DNA from 3 places in the Ramlibacter sp. 2FC genome. Region 3 is predicted to be linked to each of the others. Evidence: predicted binding sites of a transcription regulator. Region 3 holds the regulator's gene; each other region holds the start of a gene.
The links. The regulator FNR, encoded in region 3, switches genes on or off when oxygen is low (the NO sensors DNR and NnrR bind a similar motif). The targets are predictions, from matches to a motif close to TTGATNNNNATCAA.

Region 1: FFS10_RS11890 (DUF2189 domain-containing protein) is a predicted target of FNR. The motif match lies at 3,257-3,270, and genes of this name have one in related genera.
Region 2: FFS10_RS19380 (hemerythrin domain-containing protein) is a predicted target of FNR. The motif match lies at 3,585-3,598, and genes of this name have one in related genera.

What each region holds. Positions count from the first base shown of each region.
Region 1 is NZ_SCMM01000023.1:38,349-45,988, forward strand. Features, by position in the region: gene minD (septum site-determining protein MinD) at 1-133, opposite strand, end outside; gene minC (septum site-determining protein MinC) at 223-975, opposite strand; gene FFS10_RS11880 (FAD-dependent monooxygenase) at 1,360-2,145, opposite strand; gene FFS10_RS11885 (DUF2788 domain-containing protein) at 2,150-2,359, opposite strand; gene FFS10_RS11890 (DUF2189 domain-containing protein) at 2,359-3,219, opposite strand; gene FFS10_RS11895 (Spy/CpxP family protein refolding chaperone) at 3,324-3,827, opposite strand; gene FFS10_RS11900 (pirin family protein) at 4,013-4,936, opposite strand; gene FFS10_RS11905 (heavy-metal-associated domain-containing protein) at 5,010-5,207, opposite strand; gene FFS10_RS11910 (heavy metal translocating P-type ATPase) at 5,358-7,556, shown strand.
Region 2 is NZ_SCMM01000057.1:13,975-21,614, forward strand. Features, by position in the region: gene FFS10_RS19365 (amidohydrolase) at 1-367, opposite strand, end outside; gene FFS10_RS19370 (hydrolase) at 423-1,076, opposite strand; gene FFS10_RS19375 (phospholipase D family protein) at 1,424-2,977, shown strand; gene FFS10_RS19380 (hemerythrin domain-containing protein) at 3,006-3,488, opposite strand; gene FFS10_RS19385 (Lon protease family protein) at 3,670-6,084, shown strand; gene FFS10_RS19390 (BON domain-containing protein) at 6,118-6,432, opposite strand; gene FFS10_RS19395 (hypothetical protein) at 6,701-7,306, shown strand; gene FFS10_RS19400 (tripartite tricarboxylate transporter substrate binding protein) at 7,311-7,640, opposite strand, start outside.
Region 3 is NZ_SCMM01000053.1:2,599-10,238, reverse strand. Features, by position in the region: gene ccoO (cytochrome-c oxidase, cbb3-type subunit II) at 1-233, shown strand, start outside; gene FFS10_RS18835 (cbb3-type cytochrome oxidase subunit 3) at 254-391, shown strand; gene ccoP (cytochrome-c oxidase, cbb3-type subunit III) at 416-1,333, shown strand; gene ccoG (cytochrome c oxidase accessory protein CcoG) at 2,097-3,539, shown strand; gene FFS10_RS18820 (nitrogen fixation protein FixH) at 3,549-3,794, shown strand; gene FFS10_RS18815 (hypothetical protein) at 3,820-4,113, shown strand; gene fnr (fumarate/nitrate reduction transcriptional regulator Fnr) at 4,150-4,869, opposite strand; gene hemN (oxygen-independent coproporphyrinogen III oxidase) at 5,049-6,452, shown strand; gene FFS10_RS18800 (sulfite exporter TauE/SafE family protein) at 6,462-7,139, shown strand; gene FFS10_RS18795 (FAD-binding and (Fe-S)-binding domain-containing protein) at 7,158-7,640, opposite strand, start outside.

The DNA of each region.
Region 1 (7,640 bases), on a different contig from region 3:
TGCGCAGGCCGACGTCGAAATCGATCACGGCGGTCTTGAAGCCGCGCAGGGCGAGGCCGGTGGCGAAGCTGGCGCTGGTGGTGGTCTTGCCCACACCGCCTTTGCCCGAAGTCACAACGACGATTTTTGCCATCAGTGAAAAGTCTTTCTGAAAAATGTGGGTGGGTGGAATTCAGGCCGGCACAGCACGCAAAGCGACAAGCGTGGGGGTTTCATGGCTGTTCAGGCTTTCAGCGGTTCCATGACCAGCTTGTCGCCGTCCGGGCCCGCCACCAGGCGCACCTGGGTGGGTTGGCCCCAGATTTCGGGCGGCAGCGCATTTTCGCTGGTCCGGTAGATGCCGGCGATGGAGATCAGCTCGGGTTCCATGCTGAGCGCGAAGATACGGGCCTGGCCGTCGCCGCGCGCGCCCGCGATGGCCTTGCCGCGCAGCGGCGCGTAGACATGGATGTGGCCGTCGGCGATCACCTCGGCGCCCGGGTTGACGATGGCGCGCACGATCAGGTCGCGGCCGCGCGCATAGACCTGCTGTCCCGAACGCAGGGGACGGTCTATCACCAGGGCGCCTTGCGGCTGGGCCGCGGCGGGTGCTGCGGCCGGAGCGGGTGCCGGCGCCGCGGCCTGGGTTTTCTGCACCAGGGCGTCGGCGGCAGGCACCAGGCCGGCGGCCTGGGCCGCGGCGAGCTGGGCCGGGCTGCCGCCGCGCACCGCCAGCGGCAGCAGGCGGTAGCCGCGCAGCAGCTCCAGCAGGGCGGGGAAGTCCAGTTCCGCTTCCGGGTCGCTGTCCTGCAGCGGGGTCAGGTCGACCAGCAGCGGGTCCTGGTCGAAGAAGTCGGGGATGTCGCCGAAGCGCTGGGCCAGATCCCTTGCCACGTCAGCCAGCTCGGCCGACTTCAGCAGCAGCGCCACCAGAGGCAGGTTCGCGCTCTTGATCTCGAACGTTGCAGGGGCGCTTCCTGCGAGGGCAACAGGCATGGGAAAAAGGGCACGGAAAGAAGCAAATCTTAACAGCCGGGCGGCCGCCACTTGTGAGCGGGCGCAACGCCGGTCACCAGAGTTTTCAGCGGCGGCAATGGGCCTTGCCGCGGCGCTCATACGGCGGCCTGAAGTTGTTCCTGGTTTTCTTTCTGTTCTCTATTAATTAATAGTCGTAGTAGATAAGGATCGGCTGCTTCTGTGGAAAAGCCATTTTTTCCCAGTCATGTCAGGCACTTGCATGCGATGAACTCATGTGGGCGCCCATGCTTCCGTGGTGTGCCGCAGCCATGAACAAATCAGGGCCACGGGCTTTTTCTGTGGATAAGTGCCTACTTGTCAAAAAACTATCCACAGCTTTGTGCCGCTGGTGCGTTTTCGGGCTCAATGCGCGCCCGTCAAGGCGGCCGCCACGGCGCGCTTGAACGGCGGGCAATGCTGGCCCAGGCGCAGCGCCAGGCCGCGCAGCAGGCGTGCCGGCGGGCTCTCCTGGGTGTACAGGCGCGCGATCAGCTGGGTCGCGAGGTAGATCGGCCGCGAGGCCTGGCGCTGCTCGCGTTCGTAGGCCGCCAGGTCCTGCGGCGCGGCGATGTCGCGGCCGGCGGTCTGGGCGGCGCGCACGCGGGCGGCCAGGCGCTCCACGCCCAGCAGGCCCAGGTTGAAGCCATGGGCCGTGACCGGGTGCATGCCCAGGGCGGCGTCGCCCACGCAGGCAAAGCGCGGCCCGACCAGGCGCTGCGGGTAGACGGCCACCAGCGGGTAGGCGTGGCGCGTGCTGGCCAGGCTCATGGGGCCCAGGCGGCCCGCGAAGCGGCGCGTCATCTCGCGGCCGAAGGCCGGCGGCTCCAGAGTCAGCAGCGGCTCTATGGCCGGCGTGGGCAGGGTGAGCACGACCGAGGCGCGCGGCGCGCCGCTGGCCGGGTCGTCGTTCATCGGCAGCAGGGCCAGGGTCTGGCCATGGTCGAACCATTCCCAGGCCGTGTGCTGGTGCGGCTTCTCGTGGTTCATGCAGCACACCAGCATGCTGCGGCCGAAGTCGTGCTGGTCGGCGGCGATGCCCATGGCGCGCCGCGTTGCCGAGAATCGGCTGTCGGCCGCCACCAGCAGCCGGGCGCGCAGGGCCTGGCGCGGGGCGCGTTGACGCGGCGCAAGGGCCGTAGCCTTGACCAGCCGCCTATTTCTCCAGCATCCACTGGATCACGAACTTGGCGGCAAAGCCCACCATGCCGAAGGCCAGGCCCAGGAACAGCACGAAGGTGCCGAACTTGCCGGCCTTGGACTGCCAGGCCAGGTGGGCGATGATGAACAGCATGTAGAGCATGAAGGCGGCCACGCCGAAGCTGAGGCCGAAGGCGGCGATCTGCTCTTCCGTGTAGCCGAACATCAGGCCTCCCCGGCGGGCGGCAGGCGCTCGGGCAGGGCCGTGGCGTCGACCAGGTCGCGGTAGGCATGCCAGCTGGCATGGCCGAGCAGGGGCACGACGAAGACCAGGCCCAGCAGCAGCGACAGCAGTCCCAGCAGCGTGAAGCCCATGATCAGCGCGGCCCACAGGGCCAGGGGCAGGGGGTTGCTCAATACCGCCTGCCAGCTGGTGAGCACGGCCTGCAGCACCGTGACCCGGCGGTCCAGCAGCAGCGGCATGGCGACCACGCTGGAGGCGAACACCGGCGCGGCCAGCAGCCCGCCCAGCGTGAGCCAGAGCTCGAACAGGTGGTGGCCAGGCGCCAGCACCACATGGCGCACGAAGTCCATGGGCGTGAGCACGGGCTGGGGCGCGAGCAGGGTGATCAGCGCGGCCGAGGTCAGCACCCAGCCCGTTCCCGCCAGGGCCAAGAGCAGGCCGAAGCGCACCAGGCTCCAGTAGCCGGCCGGCTCGCGCCGGCGCCAGCCCTGCCAGCGGGTCCAGGTGGCGACCAGCAGGCGCAGGTTCACCGGCTCGCCGCGCTCCAGGGCGCGGCTCATGGCATAGAGGCTGGTGGCCAGCACCGGCGCGACGACCAGGAAACCCGAGAAGGCGCCGGCCAGCAGCCAGAAGCGGTCGTGCGCCAGCGCCACCAGCATTGCGCCGAAGCTGGCCAGCGCCAGCCCATGGAAGAAGCTGAGCCAGCCGCAGCGCGCGATGTCGCGCCAGGCCAGGGCCAGCCAGTGCAGCGGCTGGTCCAGGGCGATCTCGCGCACCGCGGGCAGGGCCGGTGCGGCCTGCGCGGGCTTCTGGGGAGGCTTGGGGGAAGGGGCGGGCGGCACGGTGCGGCAAGCTTAGCGCGCCTGGCCCCAAACAGGCTTGATCTGTGTCAATTCACGCCGGGCGGCGAGGCGCCCGGCGGATCGCGGCCCTGTAGAGCCGGGCTTCAGTGGCGCGGGCCCATGCCGTGGTGGCCCTGTTGACCGTGGCGGCCACGGCCGAAATGGCGCAGGGTCTGGTCATCGAAGGTCTTCTTCTGCTCGGGCGTCAGCGCGGCGTAGAAGGTCTTGGTGGCGTCGGCGTAGCGGCGCATCTGCTCGTCGCGCTCGGCCTTGAAGGCCTGCATCCGGTCGATGCGCTCGGGCGTGCTGAGCTTCTCGAACTCGGCGCGGTCCGGGCGTGCGCGCGGCGTGGCCGGCAGCTGGGTGGCGGCGGTGAAGGCGGTCCAGGCGCTTTCCTGGGCCGGGTTCAGCTTGAGCGTTTCCTTGAGCTCGGCCAGGTGCTTGGCGCGGTGCTCCTGCATGCGCTGATGCATGCGCGCCGGGTCGTGCGGTTCCATGCGTTGCGCAGCCGGCGGACCGCCGGGAGGAGGAGGCGTCTGGGCGGTGGCGGCCAGGCCCAGGGAGGCCAGCAGGGTGGCGACGAGCAGGTGTTTGCGAAACTGTTTCATGGTGCTTACTTTCCTTGAGAAGAAGCCTGACGGCGCAAGGCGGGCATCAGGTTGAAGGGAAGTCTGCGCGGGCCTTGTATCGCCCCCATGGCGCCTGCATGAGCCTTTGTAAAGTTGCATGAAAAAGGCCGGTAAGCCGGCCTTTTCGATCACGCGGGGCTGGCGCGGCTGGACCCGGACGCGGGTCAGGCCAGGCGGCCGTTGCGGAAATCGTCCATGGCCTGCATCAGCTGCTCGCGCGTGTTCATCACGAAGGGGCCGTACTGCGCGATCGGCTCGCGCAGCGGCCGGCCGGCGATCAGCAGGGCGCGCGTGTCCTGGTCGGTCGCGGCGTGAAGGCAGACGCCGTCGCCCTGGTTGGCCAGGATGGCCATCTGCTGCCGGGGCACGGCCGTGACCTCGCCGTTCGGTGCCAGCACCTCCACGGTGCCGCGGTAGACGTAGAGGAAGGCGTTGTGCTCGGGCGGCAGAGGCTGCTGGAAGGTGGCGCCCTCGACCAGGAAATGCAGGTCCAGGTACAGCGGGTCGGTCGGAAAGCGCGCCGGGTCGCGCTGCATGGCGCCGGCCACGCCGTGCGAGCTGCCGGCGATCACGCGCACATGCACGCTGCCGCGCAGGTCGCCGTCGGCGCCGTCGGGCGTGGTGAACACGGGGATCTCCTCGCTCTGGATGTCGCGGTAGCCGGGCTCGCACATCTTGTCGCGTGCCGGCAGGTTGAGCCACAGCTGGAAGCCCTCCATCACGCCCTCCTCCTGCTCGGGCAGCTCGCTGTGGATCAGGCCGCGGCCGGCGGTCATCCACTGCACGCCGCCGTTTTGCAGCAGGCCCTCGTGGCCGGCGCTGTCCTTGTGGCGCATGCGGCCGGCGATCATGTAGGTCACGGTCTCGAAGCCGCGGTGCGGGTGGTCGGGAAAGCCCGCGCCGTAGTCGTCGGGGTTGTCGCTGGCGAAGCTGTCGAGCATCAGGAAGGGGTCCAGCCGCTGCTGCAGGTCCTGCGTGAGCACGCGCCTGAGCTTGACGCCCGCGCCGTCGCTGGTGGGCTGACCGGTGACCAGCCGTTCGACGCGGCTCGGCTGCTCGACGAAGGGGAGGTGGGCGGGGGTGTTCATGGCCACATGATGCCGCAGCCAGGCGGCCTTGGCCACACCGATCCATGTCATGCGGCCTCGCCCGCGTGCCGGTTCATGCCGCGACCGCGTAGCCTTCCTCGGCGATGGCCTGGGCCAGCGACTCGCGCGGCTGTTCGGACTGGACCTCGACGCGACCCTGGGAGCGGTCTATGCGCACCTCGGCCTGCGGGTCGAGCTGGCGGATGGCGCGGGTCACGGCCTTCTCGCAGTGGCCGCAGGTCATGCCCTGTACAGTGAAGCTCTGGTTCATGGCGTATTCCTCTTTCGATGACTGGGAAAGCATAGCCTGGACCTTGCCATCGTGGGAGGGTCAAGCCCCTGGTCGCCGACCCTGCTTGAGCCAGGGTTGATCCGGCGCAAGGCTTGACCTTCCCATCATGGGAAAGATGAGACTGCACACATGAACACCACGACCACCCCCTCCCTGGACCTGGGCATAGGCGGCATGACCTGCGCCTCCTGCGTGACGCGCGTGGAGAAGGCGCTCAGGAAGGTGCCCGGCGTGCAGGATGCCAGCGTCAACCTGGCGACCGAGTCGGCGCGCATCGTCTACGCGCACGGCGAGCAGATGGAGGCGCGGCTGCGCCGCGCGGTGCGCGACGCCGGCTACGAGCCGCGCGCCGCCGACGCCGCGATCGATGCGGCGGCCACCTCGCCCTGGGCTGGCTTCGGGCCGGTGGCCTGGGGCCTGCTGCTGTCGCTGCCCCTGGTCGTGCCCATGGTGGGCGATCTGCTCGGCCTGCACTGGATGCTGCCGGCCTGGCTGCAGTTCCTGCTGGCCACGCCGGTGCAGTTCTGGCTCGGCGCGCGCTTCTACAAGGCCGGCTGGCATGCGCTCAAGGCCGGCAGCGGCAACATGGACCTGCTGGTGGCCATAGGCACGACGGCGGGCTGGGCCTTGTCGGTCTGGCTGTGGCTGGTGGCCGAGGAAGGCGACATGCCCCACCTGTACTTCGAGGCCTCGGCCGTGGTCGTGACCCTGGTGCTGCTGGGCAAGTGGCTGGAGGCGCGCGCCAAGCGGCAGACCACGGCCGCGATCCGCGCCCTGCACGCGCTGCGGCCCGAGCTGGCCCATGTGATGGGGCCGGACGGCGAGATGGATGTGCCGGTGGGCGAGCTGCTGGTCGGCGACCGCGTGGTGGTGCGCCCGGGCGAGCGCTTTCCGGTCGACGGCCGGCTGCTCGAGGGCCACACCCAGGTCGACGAATCCATGCTGACCGGGGAACCGCTGCCGGTCAGCAAGGACGCGGGCAGCAAGCTGACCGGCGGCGCCATCAACGGCGAGGGCCGGGTGCTGATGCTGGTCGAGGCCGTGGGCAGCGAGACCGTGCTGGCGCAGATCATCCGGCTGGTGGAGGACGCGCAGGCGGCCAAGGCGCCGATACAGCGCCTGGTGGACCGGGTCTCGGCGGTGTTCGTGCCCGTGGTGATGGGGGTGGCGCTGGTCACGCTGCTCGGCTGGCTGTGGGCCGGCGCCTCCTTCGAGAGCGCGCTGATCCATGCGGTGGCGGTGCTGGTGATCGCCTGTCCCTGTGCCCTGGGCCTGGCCACGCCGGCCGCCATCATGGCCGGCACCGGCGTGGCGGCGCGGCACGGCATACTGATCAAGGACGCGCAGGCGCTCGAGCTCGCGCACCGGGTCGACACCGTGGCCTTCGACAAGACCGGCACGCTGACCGTGGGCCAGCCGCTGCTGACCGCGCTCGTCGCGGCCGAGGGCCAGGACGAGGCGGGGTTGCTGCGCACAGCGGCCAGCCTGCAAAGCGGCAGCGAGCATCCGCTCGCGCGCGCCGTGGTCGCGGCGGCGCGCGGGCGCGGCCTGGCGATCGCGGCGCCCGACGGCCTGCGCGCCGTGCCGGGCCGTGGCAGCGAGGGCGAGCTGGGCGCGCGCAGCTGGCTGATCGGCAGCCTGCGCTGGATGGACGAGCTCGGCGTGGCCCTGGGACCGCTCGCGGCGCGTGCGGCCGAGCTGCAGGCCGAGGGGGCCACGGTCTCGGCCATGGCCGAGCGGACCAGCGATGGTCTGACTTTGCGGGCCCTCATGGCCTTCGGCGATGCGCCCAAGCCGGGCGCACGAGAGGCCCTGGCCGCGCTGCGCGCGCGCGGCATCAAGACCGTCATGATCTCGGGCGACAACCGCGGCGCCGCCGAGGCCATGGCGCGCCGCCTGGGCCTCAGGCCCGAGGCTGGCGAGGTGATGGCCGAGGTGCTGCCCGGCGACAAGGCCGCGCTGGTGGCGCAGCTCAAGCAGGGCGGACATGTGGTTTCCATGGTCGGCGACGGCGTCAACGACGCGCCGGCCCTGGCCGCGGCCGACGTGGGACTGGCCATGGGCAACGGCACCGACGTGGCCATGCACGCGGCCGGCATCACGCTGATGCGCGGCGAGGTCGGCCTGGTGGCGGCGGCGCTGGACATCTCGGACCGCACGGTGGCCAAGATCCGGCAGAACCTGTTCTGGGCCTTCTTCTACAACGTGGCCGGCATCCCGCTGGCGGCCCTGGGCTACCTGAACCCGGTGCTGGCCGGCGCCGCGATGGCGCTGAGCTCGGTCAGCGTGATGAGCAACGCCCTGCTGCTGCGGCGCTGGAAAGCGTAGCGGCTGGTTGCCCGGCGCCAGCCCGGTTACCTGCGTTCGGCTTGATCTGCGTCATGGTGGGAGCGGCGGGCGGCAGGCATGCTT
Region 2 (7,640 bases), on a different contig from region 3:
CGAACTGGAACTCGCTGAAGCCTCCGACCACGCGTACCCACTGGGGCGCCGGTGTCCTGGCCACCTGGGCCTTGAGCATGGCCATGGCGTCGGAGAGCGTGGGCACGCCGTCCCAGCGCAGCTCCATGTTGTAGTTGAGGCCGGCACGGATCAGGTGCGTGTGGCTGTCGTTGAGCCCCGGCACCACCCGCCGGCCATGGAGGTCGACGGCCTGGGTCCGTGGCCCCGCATGGCGCATGATGTCCACCGTCGAACCGACTGCTGCGAGCACGCCGTCTTTGACGGCGATGGCCTGGGCTTCGGGCTGGCCGGGGTCCAGCGTCGTGATGCGGCCGTTCACGAACACCGCGTCGGCATGGTCAGGCATGGTTTCCTCCTTGGCTCGAATGCCGGGCGCGCTCGCCGTCGGCGAGGCAGTCTGTTCAATGCCCTTCCTGGGCGTTGAACATGGTCTTGGCGTAGATCAGGCCCAGACCATAGCCGCCGCCGTACTTCTTGGCCACCCCTACGGTCGCGTCATAGGTTTCGCCGCGCGCCCAGTCGCGCTGAAGTTCGAGCAGGTACTGCAGCGAGGTCATTGGGCGCACGCCGGCCTGGACCATGCGCTCCATCGCGCGCTGGTGGGCCTCGTCGGAAACATCGCCGCAGGCGTCGGCGATCACGTAGACCTCGAAGCCCTGGTCGATGGCGGACAGCGTCGGACCGACGATGCAGACCGAAGTCCACAGGCCCGCGAACACCAGGCGGGACTTGCCGATGGCATTGACCCTCACGGCGATGCGTGGATCTTCCCAGGTGTTCATCGTGGTTCGGTCTATCACCTCGGCGTTCGGGAAGGCCTCCTTGATCTCGTCGAACACCGGCCCGGAGAAACTCTTTTCCGCCACGCTGGTGACGATGGTCGAGACGCCGAACACCTTGGCGGCATGAGCCACCAGGGCCGCGTTGTTGCGCAGCTCGATCGCATCGATCGACTTGGTCGCAAAAGCCATTTGCGATTGGTGATCGATCAGGATCAGGGTGTGGTCTTGCGGCGAGAGCAGGGTCTTGCCGGGGGCGGCGACGGCTTGGGCCATGAGGTTCTCCTTTTTGAGGTTGGGTCGCGAGGGCGGCTGCGTGCCTCGCGGGGCTGAAGCTTAGGGGCGTGCCATCACCTCGCGCTTCCATTTTTGTGCGACGTCTTACATCGATATGCGAAAACCCGGGCGCGATGGTCCAGGCTGCGGCATGGAGCGCGCACACTCGAAGACATCACGTCGAGTGAGGGCGCTTGGCTTGCTTGAACACCCGGCGGTCCAGGGAGTAGCATGCGCGCGAGACGCCTTCCATTTGAAGACCTGATCTCCAAACCATGAGGACCAAAGCGGTATTCGGTGACGGGACCGGGCCGCCTTGCGCCCCCGTGGCAAGCACCGGGCTTTGGGTGATCTGTTGGCTCTGGCTGTCCCTGCTGCTCGGCGGTTGCGTCGCACTGCCCGTCCAGGTCGAGCGGGCCCGCTCCGAGAGCATACCCGCCGATGCGTCCACCCCCCTCGGCCGCGCCGCGCGGGATGCGGGAGGGGCGCCGGGGCTGACCGGTTTCAAGCCTCTGCCCGACGGGGCTTCGGCCTGGGACGCGCGGGTGGCCCTGGCGCGGCAGGCCAAGGTCTCCATCGATGCGCAGTACTTCCTGCTGCGCAACGACGAGACCGGCCGGCAGTTCCTGAGGCTGCTGCGCGACGCGGCGGCACGCGGTGTCAGGGTTCGCCTGCTGCTGGACGATTTGTACACGGCGGGCCTGGACGAACTGCTCGACGGGCTTGCCGCGCATCCGAATGCCGAGGTGAGGCTGTTCAATCCCTTCCCGGCCGGCCGGGATGGCTTCTACAGCCGCTTCATCGCCTCGCTGAGCGAATTCGACCGCCTGCAGCGGCGCATGCACAACAAGCTCTACATCGCCGATGGGGCGCTTGCGGTGATTGGCGGGCGGAACATCGCGAACGAGTATTTCGACTTCGACGCTTCGGCCAATTTCGTCGACCTGGACGCGCTGGTGGCCGGCGATGCCGTCCAGCAGGCCGCGGCCACCTTCGACACCTACTGGAACAGCGACGTGGTCTTTCCCCTGCATGCCATCGTGCCGGCCATGGGCGGTCCCGGGCAGCGGCGCGAGCGCTTCGAGGCGCTGACCCGGGACATGGCCGGCGGCCCCCGGCCCGATCGAGCTCCGCCCGGCAACCCGGGCGACCGGCCGCCAAGCGTGGAACTCGCGCAAGGCAGGCTCGCGCTGGTCTGGGCGCCCGCCACGATCCACGCGGATTCGCCCGCCAAGGTGCTGGGCCCCCGGGCGGCCGAGGCGCAGGGCCGGCCGGCGGAGACGAGGAATCTGCGCTACGACATCACGCAAACCATGCGGGCCGCCGACAGGGAGGTGCTGATCGTCTCGCCCTACCTGGTCCCCGGCCGCAGCGGCATGGCGATGTTCCGCGCAGGCTTGGAGCGCCAGGTGCGCTTTCGCGTGCTGACCAACTCGCTGGCCGCCACGGACGAGCCGCTGGTGCACATCGGGTACAAGCGCTACCGCACCGACATGCTGCGCCTGGGCGTGGAGCTGTACGAGCTGAGCCCGGCCGGCGCGCACAAGAGCAGGCGCCTGCAGATGTTCAACTCGAGGGGCCGGCTGCACTCGAAGACGGCGGTCATCGACCGGCGCATCGTGTTCATGGGCTCCATGAATTTCGATCCCAGGTCGGACCTTCACAACACCGAGATGTACATCGAGATCGACAGCCGCTACATCGCGTCGCAAGTGAGCGACATCATCGAGGCGCAGATGGCGCGCAGCTCCTACCGCGTGCGGCTGGCGCCGGACGATTCCGGACTGCAGTGGGTAGACCCGGACGCCGGCGCCAGCGTGTCCGAGGAGCCGGAAACCAGCTTCTGGGACCGCTTCGTCCTGGACATGCTGGCGCCCTTCGCCGCCGAGGACCTGCTCTGAGCCGGGCTGCCGCGGCGGGCGCCCGGCTTCAGATATGGGCCATGATGGGCGGCGCGTGCCGCATGTGCAGCGACAGGCCCAGGGCCGCCATGTGGTTGCTGTTGCGGCCCAGGATGGCATGGGCCAGCGGCAGGAACTCGCGCTCCTCGAAGGCGGCGTGGCCCTGGTACTGGCGCACCAGGTGTTGAACCGCGTCGGCGTCCAGGGCGCTGGCCTGGCCCTTGGCCACTTTCCTCAGCTCGGGCTCGAGCCGGGTCCACTGCGACTCGATGGCGCGGTGCTGGGCCACCAGCTGCTCGACCATGGTACGCACGCGGTCTTGTTCCTCGCCGCGGAAGGCGCTGGCCAGCATGTCCTCGGCGATCTGGCGCGCGCGCGCGGCCGGCCCCAGCAGCGCGGACAGCTCGCCGAACGCATGCAGGTGCGAGACGATGCCCGCGTGGCAGTTGGAAAACTGCTCGAGCGGCGTGTCCTCCCGGGTCTCTTGTGTGCTGCGCGTGGACTTGCCCATGGTGCTGTTCTCCTGACAGTGATACCGCCCCGGTGCGGGGCCCTGGGTTCAATGTAGCAAGCGGGCGCGCGGCCGGCGGGACAATCTGGCCGAACTTTGACCTGCGTCAGGTCTGGCTGGACAGGCCGCGCGCGGCGGTATCAGAATGTGGCGAACCGGCTTGCCTGAGCTTTCTTCCCACATGCCCACCGCCCGCCTCGCCGCCGCCGAGCTGCGCCTGACCATCGATCCGGCGTCGCTGGGTTTTACCGACACCTCGGAGCTCGCGCCCGGTCCGCTGCCCTGGATCGGCCAGGAGCGCGCCGAGACCGCGGCACGTTTCGGCCTGGCCATGGACCAGCCCGACTACAACCTGTTCGTGCTCGGCGAGGTCGGCAGCGGCCGCTCGTCCCTGCTGTGCCAGGCCATGGGGGCCGCCGCCGCCGGCCGCCCGGTGCCGCCCGACCTGTGCTACCTCTACAACTTCGACGCCCCCGAGCGCCCGCGCGCGCTGCGCATGCCGGCCGGCCAGGGGCGCGAGCTGCGCCAGAGCATGGCGCGCCTGTGCAAGACCCTGGAGTCCGAGATCCCGCAGCGCCTGGCCGGGCCCGAGTTCAAGTCCGAGCGCGAGCGCATCGAGAAGGCCCATGCGGCCGAGGAGGCGCGTGCCTTCGCCGAGCTCAGCGCCTTCGCCGAGGCGCGCAGCTTCGCGCTGCGCCGCGACGAGGGCAACCTGGTGTTCACCCTGCGCGGCGAGGCCGGCCAGGCCCTGACCGAGCAGCAGGCCATGGACCTGCCGCTCCCGCGCCGGGCCGAGTTCGACCGCGCCGAGCAGGAGCTGCGCGCCGAGATCAGCCATTTCCTGGACCGCACCCGCCCGCTGGAGCGCGCGCGCGTCGAGGCGCTCGAGGCGCTGCGCCGCCAGCTCGTCAAGCCGCTGCTCGAGCGCGAGCTGCAGGAGATCCGCGTCGGGCTCAAGAAGCACATCAAGGACGCGGTCAAGCTCGGCGCCTACCTGGACCAGGTCGGGCGCGACGTGCTGGGCAACGTCGAGCTGTTCGAGGCCGGCGACCCGGAAGACGAGACCGGCGAGGACGCGCTGGCCTCGGTGCTCGCGCGCTACCGCGTGAACCTGGTGGTGGACAACGACGGCCTGGCCGGCGCACCCGTCATCGTCGAGGACAACCCGCTGTTCCGCATGCTGTTCGGCAGCGTCGAGTACCAGACCGACGAGGACGTGCTGGTGACCGACTTCTCGCGCATACGCGCCGGCAGCCTGCTCAAGGCCCATGGCGGCTTCCTGATGCTGCACCTGCACGACCTGCTGGGCGACCCCCTGGTCTGGGAGAAGCTGCGCCGCTTCCTGCGCAGCGGCCGGCTGCAGATCGAGGAGCCCGGCACCGCCCACGCGCCGCTGGCGGCGGTGCTGCTCGAGCCCGAGGCGGTGGACGTGGAGGTCAAGATCGTGCTGATCGGCTCGGTGGAGCAGTACTACGAGCTGCAGGAGGCCGACCCCGAGTTCGCGCGCCATTTCCGCGTCAAGGTCGACTTCGCCGAGAGCGTGCCGGCCAGCGATGCCACGCGCCAGGCCGCGGCGGCCTTCGTCGCGCACAGCTGCACGCGCATGGGGCTGCCGCATTTCTCGGCCCCCGCCGTGGCGCGCCTGCTCGAGGACGCGCACCGTGCGGCCGACGACCAGACGCGCCAGAGCGCCACCTTCCTGCGCAGCGAGGCACTGGCCATGGAAAGCGCCGCCCTGTGCCAGGCGCGCGCCGGCCGCGTGGTGGACCTGGGCGACGTGGAGGCGGCGCTGCGCGCGCGCCAGCTCCGCCACGACTACCCCGAGCAGCGCCTGCAGGAGGCCATCGCCGAGGGCGAGCGCCTGATCGCGCTCAAGGGCGCGCATGTCGGGCGGCTCAACGGCCTGACCCAGGTGGACCTGGGCGACTACCGCTTCGGCTTCCCGGTGCGCGTGAGCTCACGCACCTTTGCCGGCCACGAGGGCGTGCTCAACATCGAACGCGAGGTCGAGATGTCGGGCCCCATCCACGACAAGGGCGTGCTGATCCTGCACAGCTACCTGTCGGCCCTGTTCGCCCACATCGCGCCGCTGGCGCTCACCGCCTCCATCGTGTTCGAGCAGGAATACGAGGGCGTGGAGGGCGACTCGGCCTCCTGCGCCGAGCTCTACGCCCTGCTGTCGGCCCTGTCGGGCGTGCCGCTGTCCCAGGGCCTGGCCGTCACCGGCGCGCTGAACCAGCACGGCGAGGTGCTGCCCGTGGGCGGCATCAACGAGAAGATCGAGGGCTATTTCCGCATCTGCGAGAAGGCCGGGCTGGACGGCCAGCAAGGGGTGCTGATCCCCGCGCTCAACCGGCGCCACCTGATGCTGGACCAGGACGTGGCCGAGGCCGTGGCCCAGGGGCTGTTCCACATCCATACCATGCAGCAGGTGGGCGAGGGGCTGGAGCTGCTGACCGGCCTGCCCTGGGGCGAGATCGACCCGCTCAGCGGCGGCTACGCGCCGCACAGCGTGCTCGGCCTTGCCCAGGCGGCGCTGCAGGCCTACCGCCGTGCCTGCCGCCGCGCGGCGCGCGGCAGGGCAGGGCGCCGCTAGCGCCGCGCGGCCCGGCCGCGCCCCTGCGCTCGCTCAGGGCCGCACGACGATCTCGTTGCGCACCGCCTTCACGCCGTTGACCTTGCGGGCGATGCCGTCGGCCGCGGCCTTCTCGGTGGCGCTCTTGGCAAAGCCGGACAGCATCACGGTGCCGTTCAGCGTCTCCACGCTGATCGCCGCGGCGTCCACGTCCTTGCTCTCGACGAAGCGGGCCTTCACGGAGGTGGTGATCGCGGAGTCGTCGACATAGGCCCCCACGGTTTGCTGGCCGCGCGTGACCGCGCAGCCCGGCAAGGTGAGCAGGGCCGCGGCGGTGACGGCGGCGGAAAGTACGTAACGCAGCATCATGGTGAATCCTCCAGCAGAAGTCATGCAAGGATGCCGGAGGTTGACCGTAGGGGGAGTTGGGGATGTGCCCGGGGCACAGGGTCTCGGGAGGCCCAGCTCCCGCCAGCCGGTCTTCCGGCGATCCTTGACCCACTTTAGCGCTCGCCGCGCCGGGGTGCCGTTTTTTTTCGATCCGAAATGTAACAGCACCTCCTGGTCCGGCCGGCTGACGGGGGCGGGCCGGGCGCTGACTACACTTGCGCTGCACGCCAACACCCCTTCAGCCCGCATGGAAACCTTCAGCCTGGTGATCGCCATCGCCGCCATCGTCTACGTTCTCAAGTCCAGGGAGCAGCGCAGGCGCATCGCCCTGCTGGGCAGCTACCTGGGCCGCTACCAGATCGAGCGGCTGATGGAACACCTGACCCAGGGCTACCTGCGCGCGCTCGGCGAGGAGGACCCCGAGCGCCGCGCCCAGATCTGGCAACTGCTGGTCGAGTCCGAGAAGACGCTCAACGAGCAGTTCCGGCGCTTCGCCGCCGAGTTTGCGCGGGTCGACCCCGCGGACGCGCGCGTGAGCAAGTTCGTCCTGGCCCTGCCGTACGCCGACCGGCTGTTCCCCTTCGCCACCTTCGACCTGCGCCAGGCCTTCGACATCCACGCGCGGGGCATCGCCCAGGCGGTGGAGAACCCGCGCGACCAGCCGCTCAAGGCCAAGGCCTACCAGCTGTCGGCCGAGCTGTTCCTGATGCAGCACAGCTGCCACTGGTTCTGCCGCTCCAAGGCCGTGGCCTCGGCGCGCATGCTGGCGCGGCACCAGACCTCCTACACCCAGCTGCTCGATGCCGTGTCGCCCGAGACGCGCGAGGCCTATCTGCGGCTGATCGGGCGCTGAACGCTCAATCGAGCGCCAGGTTCAGCGAGCGCGCCAGATCGCCCCACTGGGCCATGTCCTTGCGCACCGTTTCGGCGAACTGCTCGGGCGTGGTGATCGGAATGTCGGTGAAGTTGAGCTCGTGCAGCCGCTCCACGGTGGCAGGGTCCTTGAGCACCTCCTGCATCGCGGCGTTGAGCTTCTGCACGATGGGCCGCGGCGTGGCGGCCGGGGCGAACAGGCCGTACCAGGAGTAGGCGCTGAACGGGTAGCCGGCCTCGGTCAGGGTCGGCACCTCGGGCAGGCGAGGCATGCGCGTGGGGCCGCTGTAGGCGATGGCGCGCAGCTTGCCGGC
Region 3 (7,640 bases):
ACCTGAACAACCCGCGCGACGTGGTGCCGGAGTCCAACATGCCATCCTACCCCTGGCTGGAGAAGACCACCGTCGACGCGGCCGCGCTGCCGGTCCACATGAAGGGGCTGCGCAGCCTGGGCGCGCCCTACAGCGACGAGCAGATCGCCAAGGCGGCCGAGGAGGTCCAGGGCAAGAGCGAGCTCGACGCCGTGATCGCCTACCTGCAGGTGCTGGGCATTCACCGCAAGTGAAGCCGCGCGAAGGACAGAACATGGACATCAACACCCTGCGCTCCGCCGTCACCGTGGCGGCCCTGATCGCCTTCCTTGGCATCTGCGTCTGGGCCTGGTCGCGCCGCAACCAGGCGGGCTTCGAGGAGGCGGCCCGGCTGCCTTTCGGCCAGGACTGAGGCCCGAACATCCAAAGGAAAACAATGAGCGACTTCGTCAGCAACTTCTGGTCGGTCTACGTGGCGGGCATCACCCTGGCCGGCATCATCGCCTGCCTGCTGCTGCTGTGGTTCAGCGGCAAGGCCAAGGCCATGACCGCCAACGACAACACCACGGGCCATGTCTGGGACGGCGACCTGCGCGAGATGAACAACCCCCTGCCGCGCTGGTGGGTGTGGCTGTTCATCATCACCGTGGTGTTCTCGCTGGCCTACCTGGCCATGTACCCGGGCTTGGGCAGCTTCGCCGGCAAATACGGCTGGAGCCAGGCCGGCCAGTACCAGGCCGAGGTGGCCAAGGGCAACCAGGAGGTGGCGCCGCTGTACGCGCGCTTCACCGGCATGAAGCCCGAGGACGTGGCGCGCGACGCCCAGGCCATGGCCATAGCCGACCGCCTGTTCATGAACAACTGCGCCCAGTGCCATGGCGCCGACGCGCGCGGCAGCAAGGGCTTCCCCAACCTCGCCGATGGCGACTGGCTGCACGGCGGTGCGCCCGACAAGATCAAGGAAACCCTGGTCCAGGGCCGCGCCGGCAACATGCCGCCCATGGCGGCCGCCGTGGGCACGCCCGAGGACGTGCGCAACGTGGCCCACTACGTGCTGAGCCTGTCCGGCAGCCCGCACGACTCCTTGCGCGCGGCCCTGGGCAAGTCCAAGTTCGGCGCCTGCGCGGCCTGCCACGGCATGGACGGCAAAGGCAACCCCGCGCTGGGCGCGCCCAACCTGAGCGACGACATCTGGCTGCATGGCTGGGGCGAGAACGCCATCGTCGCCATGATCAACCAGGGCAAGCTCAACCAGATGCCGGCCCAGGCCGGCAAGCTGACCGAAGACCAGATCCATGTGCTGACCGCCTATGTCTGGGGCCTGTCGAACAAGAACGCGCGCAGGGCGCCCTGAGGGGGGTGTCCTTGCAGCCGTCCCTTTCGACGTGTTCGCTGCACCGCGCGGCAAAGGCGTGCGCGGGCAGGCCGCAGCGCTTCAATGAGGGCGATCGCCGCTGCGCGGCGACTTCCCTGCGGTGCTCGGTCTGGCGGCCCGTCGCGCAACTCGCTTTGTTCGCTTCGCTCGCGCCGCTCAAACAAGCGCGACGAGTCAGTTCACGAAGCGCGCTGCGCGCGCGGCCGCCAGACCTGCGCTCCTCGGCGCCCTCAAGGCGCGCTGCGACCTGCCCGCACACGCCTTTGCAGAGGCATGGTTGGCGAGCCACTAGTCCAGCGAAACGGGGAAATCGGCTGTGCGTGAGTGCCTGGCAGGGCCGCAATCGAGGCGGCGGGCGCAGCCGGGTTGGACACCCGGCGAGCACGGCAACGACGAGTGCGGCCCTGCCAGGCACTCACCCGCAGGGCCGGGGTCGCAACGACCGCATGGCGGCGTTGCGCACCTTGCCAAGGCGGCCAGCCTTGGCTGCGGCGCGCGCCTTGCCCTGCGCCCGTTGCGACCCCGGCGCACAGCCGATTTCCCCGTTTCGCTGGACTAGCAGCGAGCGCCGCGGTGTCACTTTGCCGCGGCAGGCGGTGTCCGGTGGGGGCGATTTGTGTGGCGGCGAGCATCGCAGTGGAGTCGGCGCAACGCGCCGACCGCCACAGTATGAGCCCCCGCCGGATACCGCCTGCCGCGGCGCGTGGTGTAGCGCTTGCCAAGACCTTGAGAAGGGCAGCCCGTGAAGCCCAACCAGAGGACGACCACTGCGCGGGTCATCCCCATCGTCGCCGCGCCCGCGGCCGACGAGGTGATGGTCTCGCTCTACGAGGCGCAAAAGAAGATCTACCCGCGCAGCGTCTCGGGCCTGTTCGCACGCTGGCGCTGGGGCCTGGTGATCCTGACCCAGCTGGTCTTCTACGGCCTGCCCTGGCTCGAGTGGGGCCAGCGCCAGGCCGTGCTGTTCGATCTGGGCCTGCGGCGTTTCTACATCTTCGGCCTAGTGCTCTACCCGCAGGACTTCATCTACCTGGCGGCTCTGCTGATCATCTCGGCCATGGCGCTGTTCCTGTTCACCGCCGTGGCCGGCCGCCAGTGGTGCGGCTACGCCTGCCCGCAGACGGTCTACACCGAGCTCTTCCTCTGGATCGAGCGGCACCTCGAAGGCGACCGCCAGGCCAGGATGCGGCTCGACGCTGCGCCCCTGTCGGCCTCCAAGCTGGCGCGCAAGGGCGGCAAGCAGGGGGTCTGGGTGCTACTCTCGCTGTGGACCGGCTACAGCTTCGTCGGCTATTTCACGCCGATCCGCGAGCTCGGCCAGTCCTTCCTGCAGCTGGGCACGGGGCCCTGGGAAACCTTCTGGGTCCTGTTCTACGGCTTCGCCACCTACGGCAACGCCGGCTTCCTGCGCGAGCAGGTCTGCAAGTACATGTGCCCCTACGCGCGCTTCCAGAGCGCGATGTTCGACCGCGACACCTTGATCGTGAGCTACGACGAGGCGCGCGGCGAGCCGCGCGGCGCGCGCTCGCGCAAGGCCGACCCGAAGGCGCTGAACCTGGGCGACTGCATAGACTGCACGCTGTGCGTGCAGGTCTGCCCCACCGGCATCGACATCCGCAAGGGGCTGCAGTACGAATGCATCAGCTGCGCCGCCTGCGTCGATGTCTGCGACAGCGTGATGGACAAGATGGTCTACCCGCGCGGGCTGATCCGCTATTCGACGCAGAACGCCGTGGCCGGCGGCTGGACGCGCGCGCAGCTGCTGCGCCGCGTCTTCCGGCCGCGGGTGCTGGTCTATGCCGCCATCCTGGGCGCGGTGAGCCTGGCCCTGCTGGCCAGCCTGTGGCTGCGCACGCCGTTCAAGGTCGACGTGGTGCGCGACCGCGCCGCGCTGGCGCGCATCGTCAGCGGCGGGCGGATCGAGAACGTCTACCGGCTGCAGATCATGAACGCCACCGAGCGCCAGCAGCAGTTCAGCATCGCGGCCCAGGGCCTGCCCGGCCTCGCCGTGGTGAGCGGCGACAGCGCGACCGTGGAGGCCACCCAGTCGCTGTGGCTGCCGGTGCGGCTGCAGCTGCCCTACGGCGCGGCATCCGCCGGGTCGCACCCGATCCAGTTCCAGGTGAAGACTCTGGACGGCGCGGGGCAGGTGAGTGAGAAGTCGGTGTTTCTGGTTCCGAGGTAAGGAGTGCTCATGCAGGACAGACAAGCGCAACCCTGGTGGAAACACGGCCATGTCTGGCTGCTGATCGCCGGACCGGCCATCGTGGTGGTGGCGGGCTTCGTCACCCTGTTCCTGGCGCTGCGCACGCCCGACCCGGTGATCGGCGGCCATGGGCCGGCCCAGCAGGCCGGGCAGGCCGCCCTGGCGCCGGCCCTGCAGGCGCGCAACCATGCCGCCACCGGCGTGCCCGCCCAGCCGGCTGCGGCGCGGCCCTGAGGCCCGGCTCGACAAGGAGGCCTAGATGCTCGCAAGACGCTGGATGTGGATCGCCTGGCCGGCCTTTCTGGTGGCCGGCGTGCTCGAGATGCTGGTGTTCGCCATGGTCGACCCCGAGGACCTGCACTGGTTCGGCCAGCCGCTGGCGTTGTCGCGCCTGGGCGTCTACACGCTGGCTTTCTTCGTGTTCTGGCTCATGACCATGGCCTCGAGCGCGCTGACCACGCTGCTCTCGCTCTCGCCGTTCGAGGTGAACCGCTGCCCGGTGCCGCCGGACGCACGGCCCGAGGACTGTGCCAGGCAGGAAGGCTGCCGCTGAGGTCTGGAGGGCCGGAAGGGGCGGGCGCAGCCCGCCTTACTGGCAGGACTGGTTGTTGACGATGCGCTTGAGCGCCTCGGTGTCGAGGATGCGCACATGGCGCTGCTTGACCTCGACGATGCCGTCCTCGACGAACTTGGAGAAGGTGCGGCTCACGGTCTCGAGCTTGAGGCCCAGGTAGCTGCCGATCTCCTCGCGCGTCATGCGCAGGATCAGCTCGGACTGCGAGAAGCCGCGGGCATGCAGACGCTGAACCAGGTTGAGCAGGAAGGCCGCCAGGCGCTCCTCGGCGCGCATGCTGCCCAGCAGCAGCATCACGCCGTGCTCGCGCACGATCTCGCGGCTCATGATCTTGTGCACGTGGTTCTGCAGTGCCGTGACCTCGCGCGAGAGCTCCTCGATGCGGTCGAAGGGCATCACGCAGACCTCGGCATCCTCGAGCGCCACCGCGTCGCAGGTGTGGTGGTCGTGCACGATGCCATCGAGGCCGATGATCTCGCCGGCCATCTGGAAGCCCGTGACCTGGTCGCGTCCGTCCTCGGTGGCGATGCAGGTCTTGAAGAAGCCGGTGCGGATCGCGTACAGGGACGTGAACTTCTCGCCGTTGGAGAACAGCATGGCCCCGCGCTTGACCTTGCGGCGCGTGGCCACCACCTCGTCGATGCGGTCCAGCTCCTCGGGCTTGAGGCCCATGGGCATGCACAGCTCGCGCAGGTTGCAGTTGGAGCAGGCGACTTTGATGGCTTGAGGGTTCATGCGTTGGATCCGGGGCGGTGACGCGAGGGACGGTTCGCAGGGTACCCCTTTCGGAGCCGTCCGGCGGGCCGACATGCGGAAAACCTTTCTGACATGCCTCAAATTGTCGCTCGCAGCGCATGGCTGGAAGTTGATCCATGTCAAGGAACCGGAAGCGACCTGGCGGCACAGTAAGAACCATGCAAGATACCAATACAACGGGGCATGTCATCACGCCGGAGCTGTTGCGTCGCTACGACGTGCCAGGGCCCCGTTACACCTCCTACCCGACCGCCGACCGCTTCGTCGAGGCCTTCGGCGAGGCCGACTATGTCCAGGCGCTGGTGCAGCGCCGCTCGGGCGCGGCGGCCATGGCGCTGCCGCTGTCGCTCTACGTGCATGTTCCGTTCTGCGAGTCGCTGTGCTACTACTGCGCCTGCAACAAGATCATCACCAAGCACCACGAGCGCGGCGAGGCCTACCTGCGCTACCTGAGCCGCGAGATCGACCTGCACACGGCGCAGCTGGGCGTGGGGCAGAACCTGAGCCAGCTGCACCTGGGCGGTGGTAGCCCGACCTTCCTGAGCGACGCCGAGCTGCGCGAGCTGATGGCCATGCTCAGGCGCAGCTTCAACCTGGCGCCGGGCGGCGAGTACTCGATCGAGATCGACCCGCGTACGGTCGACGAGGCGCGCCTGGCCGTGCTGGCCGAGCTGGGCTTCAACCGCCTGAGCTTCGGCGTGCAGGACTTCGACCCTGCGGTGCAGAAGGCCGTGCACCGCATCCAGCCGGCCGAGCAGGTGTTCGCCCTGGTCGAGGCCGCGCGCCGGCTGGACTTCGAGTCGGTCAACGTGGACCTGATCTACGGCCTGCCCCAGCAGACCCCCGAGTCCTTCGATCGCACCCTGGCCCAGGTGGTGCAATTGCGGCCCGACCGCATCGCCCTCTATGCCTACGCCCACCTGCCCGAGCGCTTCAAGCCGCAGCGGCGCATCCTCGCGGCCGAGTTGCCGCATCCGGCCGCCAAGCTGGCCATGCTGGCGAGCGCGCTCTCGGTGTTCCCCGAGGGCGGCTATGTCTACGTGGGCATGGACCATTTCGCCTTGCCGGGCGACGCCCTGGCCGTGGCCAAGCGCCAGGGCCGGCTGCACCGCAACTTCCAGGGCTACAGCACCCAGCCGGACTGCGACCTGATCGGCCTGGGCGTGTCGGCCATAGGCCGCGTCGGCGCCACCTACAGCCAGAACGCCAAGACCCTGGAGGAGTATTACGACGCGCTGGACCAGGGGCGTCTGCCCGTGGTGCGCGGCCTGGCCCTGTCGCGCGACGACCTGGTGCGCCGGGCCGTGATCATGGCCATCATGTGCCAGGGCCAGCTCCAGTTCGAGTCGATCGAGCTGGCCTACCTGATCGACTTCCGGAGCTATTTCGCGGCCGAGCTGGAGACGCTGCGCGGGCTGCAGGACCAGGGCCTGGTCGAGCTCGGCGAGGCCAGCCTGCAGGTCACGCCCATGGGCTGGTTCTTCGTGCGCGCCGTTGCCATGGTGTTCGACCGCTACCTGCAGGCCGACCGCACGCGCGCGCGTTTTTCCAAGATCATTTAAAACGCCTGCATGCAGACATCCCTGGCGATCACGGCCGGCCTCATGGGCCTGGTGGGCGGGCCCCACTGCATCGCCATGTGCGGCGCAGCCTGCGCCGGCATAGGCAAGGCCGCCGGTGAGCGCGGCGCCTCGGCCATGGGCCTGTTTCAGCTGGGCCGCGTGGCCGGCTATGCCGGCCTGGGCGGGCTGGCGGCGGCTTCGGTGCAGGGCCTGGGCTGGCTGACCACGCAGACGGCCGTGCTCCGACCCGTGTGGAGCCTGCTGCACGTGGCGGCCGTGGCGCTGGGCCTGCTGCTGCTGTGGCAGGCGCGCCAGCCGGTCTGGCTGGACGGCACGGCGCGCCGGCTCTGGGGCCGCGTGCGCGCCCTGCACGCGTCCTGGGGGCGCGGCGCGCCGCTGGCCCTGGGCGCGCTCTGGGCCTTCATGCCCTGCGGCCTGCTGTACTCGGCCCTGCTGGTGGCGGCGCTCAGCGGCAGCGTGCTGGACGGCGCCCTGACCATGGCCTCGTTCGCGCTGGGCAGCAGCGTCTCGCTGATGCTGGGCCCCTGGCTGTGGCTGCGCCTGGGCGGCGGCGGCAGCGGCGCCTGGGGCGTGCGCCTGGCCGGCTTGGCCCTGGCGCTGAGCTCGGGCTGGGCATTGTGGATGGGCTTGGCTCACGACCAGGCGCCCTGGTGCCTGACCCCCTGAGCGCCGGGGTGCGGCACCCTACCCGGCCAGGTGCTGGGCCAGCAGCTGCGCCACGTGCACGGCCTCGCGCTGGGCGCCATCGTGGATCTGGTGCCGGCAGCTCGTGCCGTCGGCCACCACCAGCGCGTCGGGGGCCGCGCGCAGCGCGGGCAGCAGGCTGAGCTCGGCCATCTGCATCGACACCTCGTAGTGGCTGGCCTCGTAGCCGAAGCTGCCGGCCATGCCGCAGCAGCTGCTCTCGATCAGCTCGGGCCTGGCATCGGGGATCAGCCGCAGCACCTCGAGGACGGGGCTCACGGCGCCGAAGGCCTTCTGGTGGCAATGGCCGTGCAGCAGGATGGGCCGCGTCGCCGGCGCCAGGCGTGCGCGCAGGTCCTCGAGCCGGCCCGCCGCGGCCTCGCGCGCCAGGAATTCCTCCAGCAGCAGGGCCTGGCCCGCCACGGTCTGCGCGGCCTCGCCCAGGCCCAGGGCCAGGGCCTCGTCGCGCAGGGTCAGCAGGCA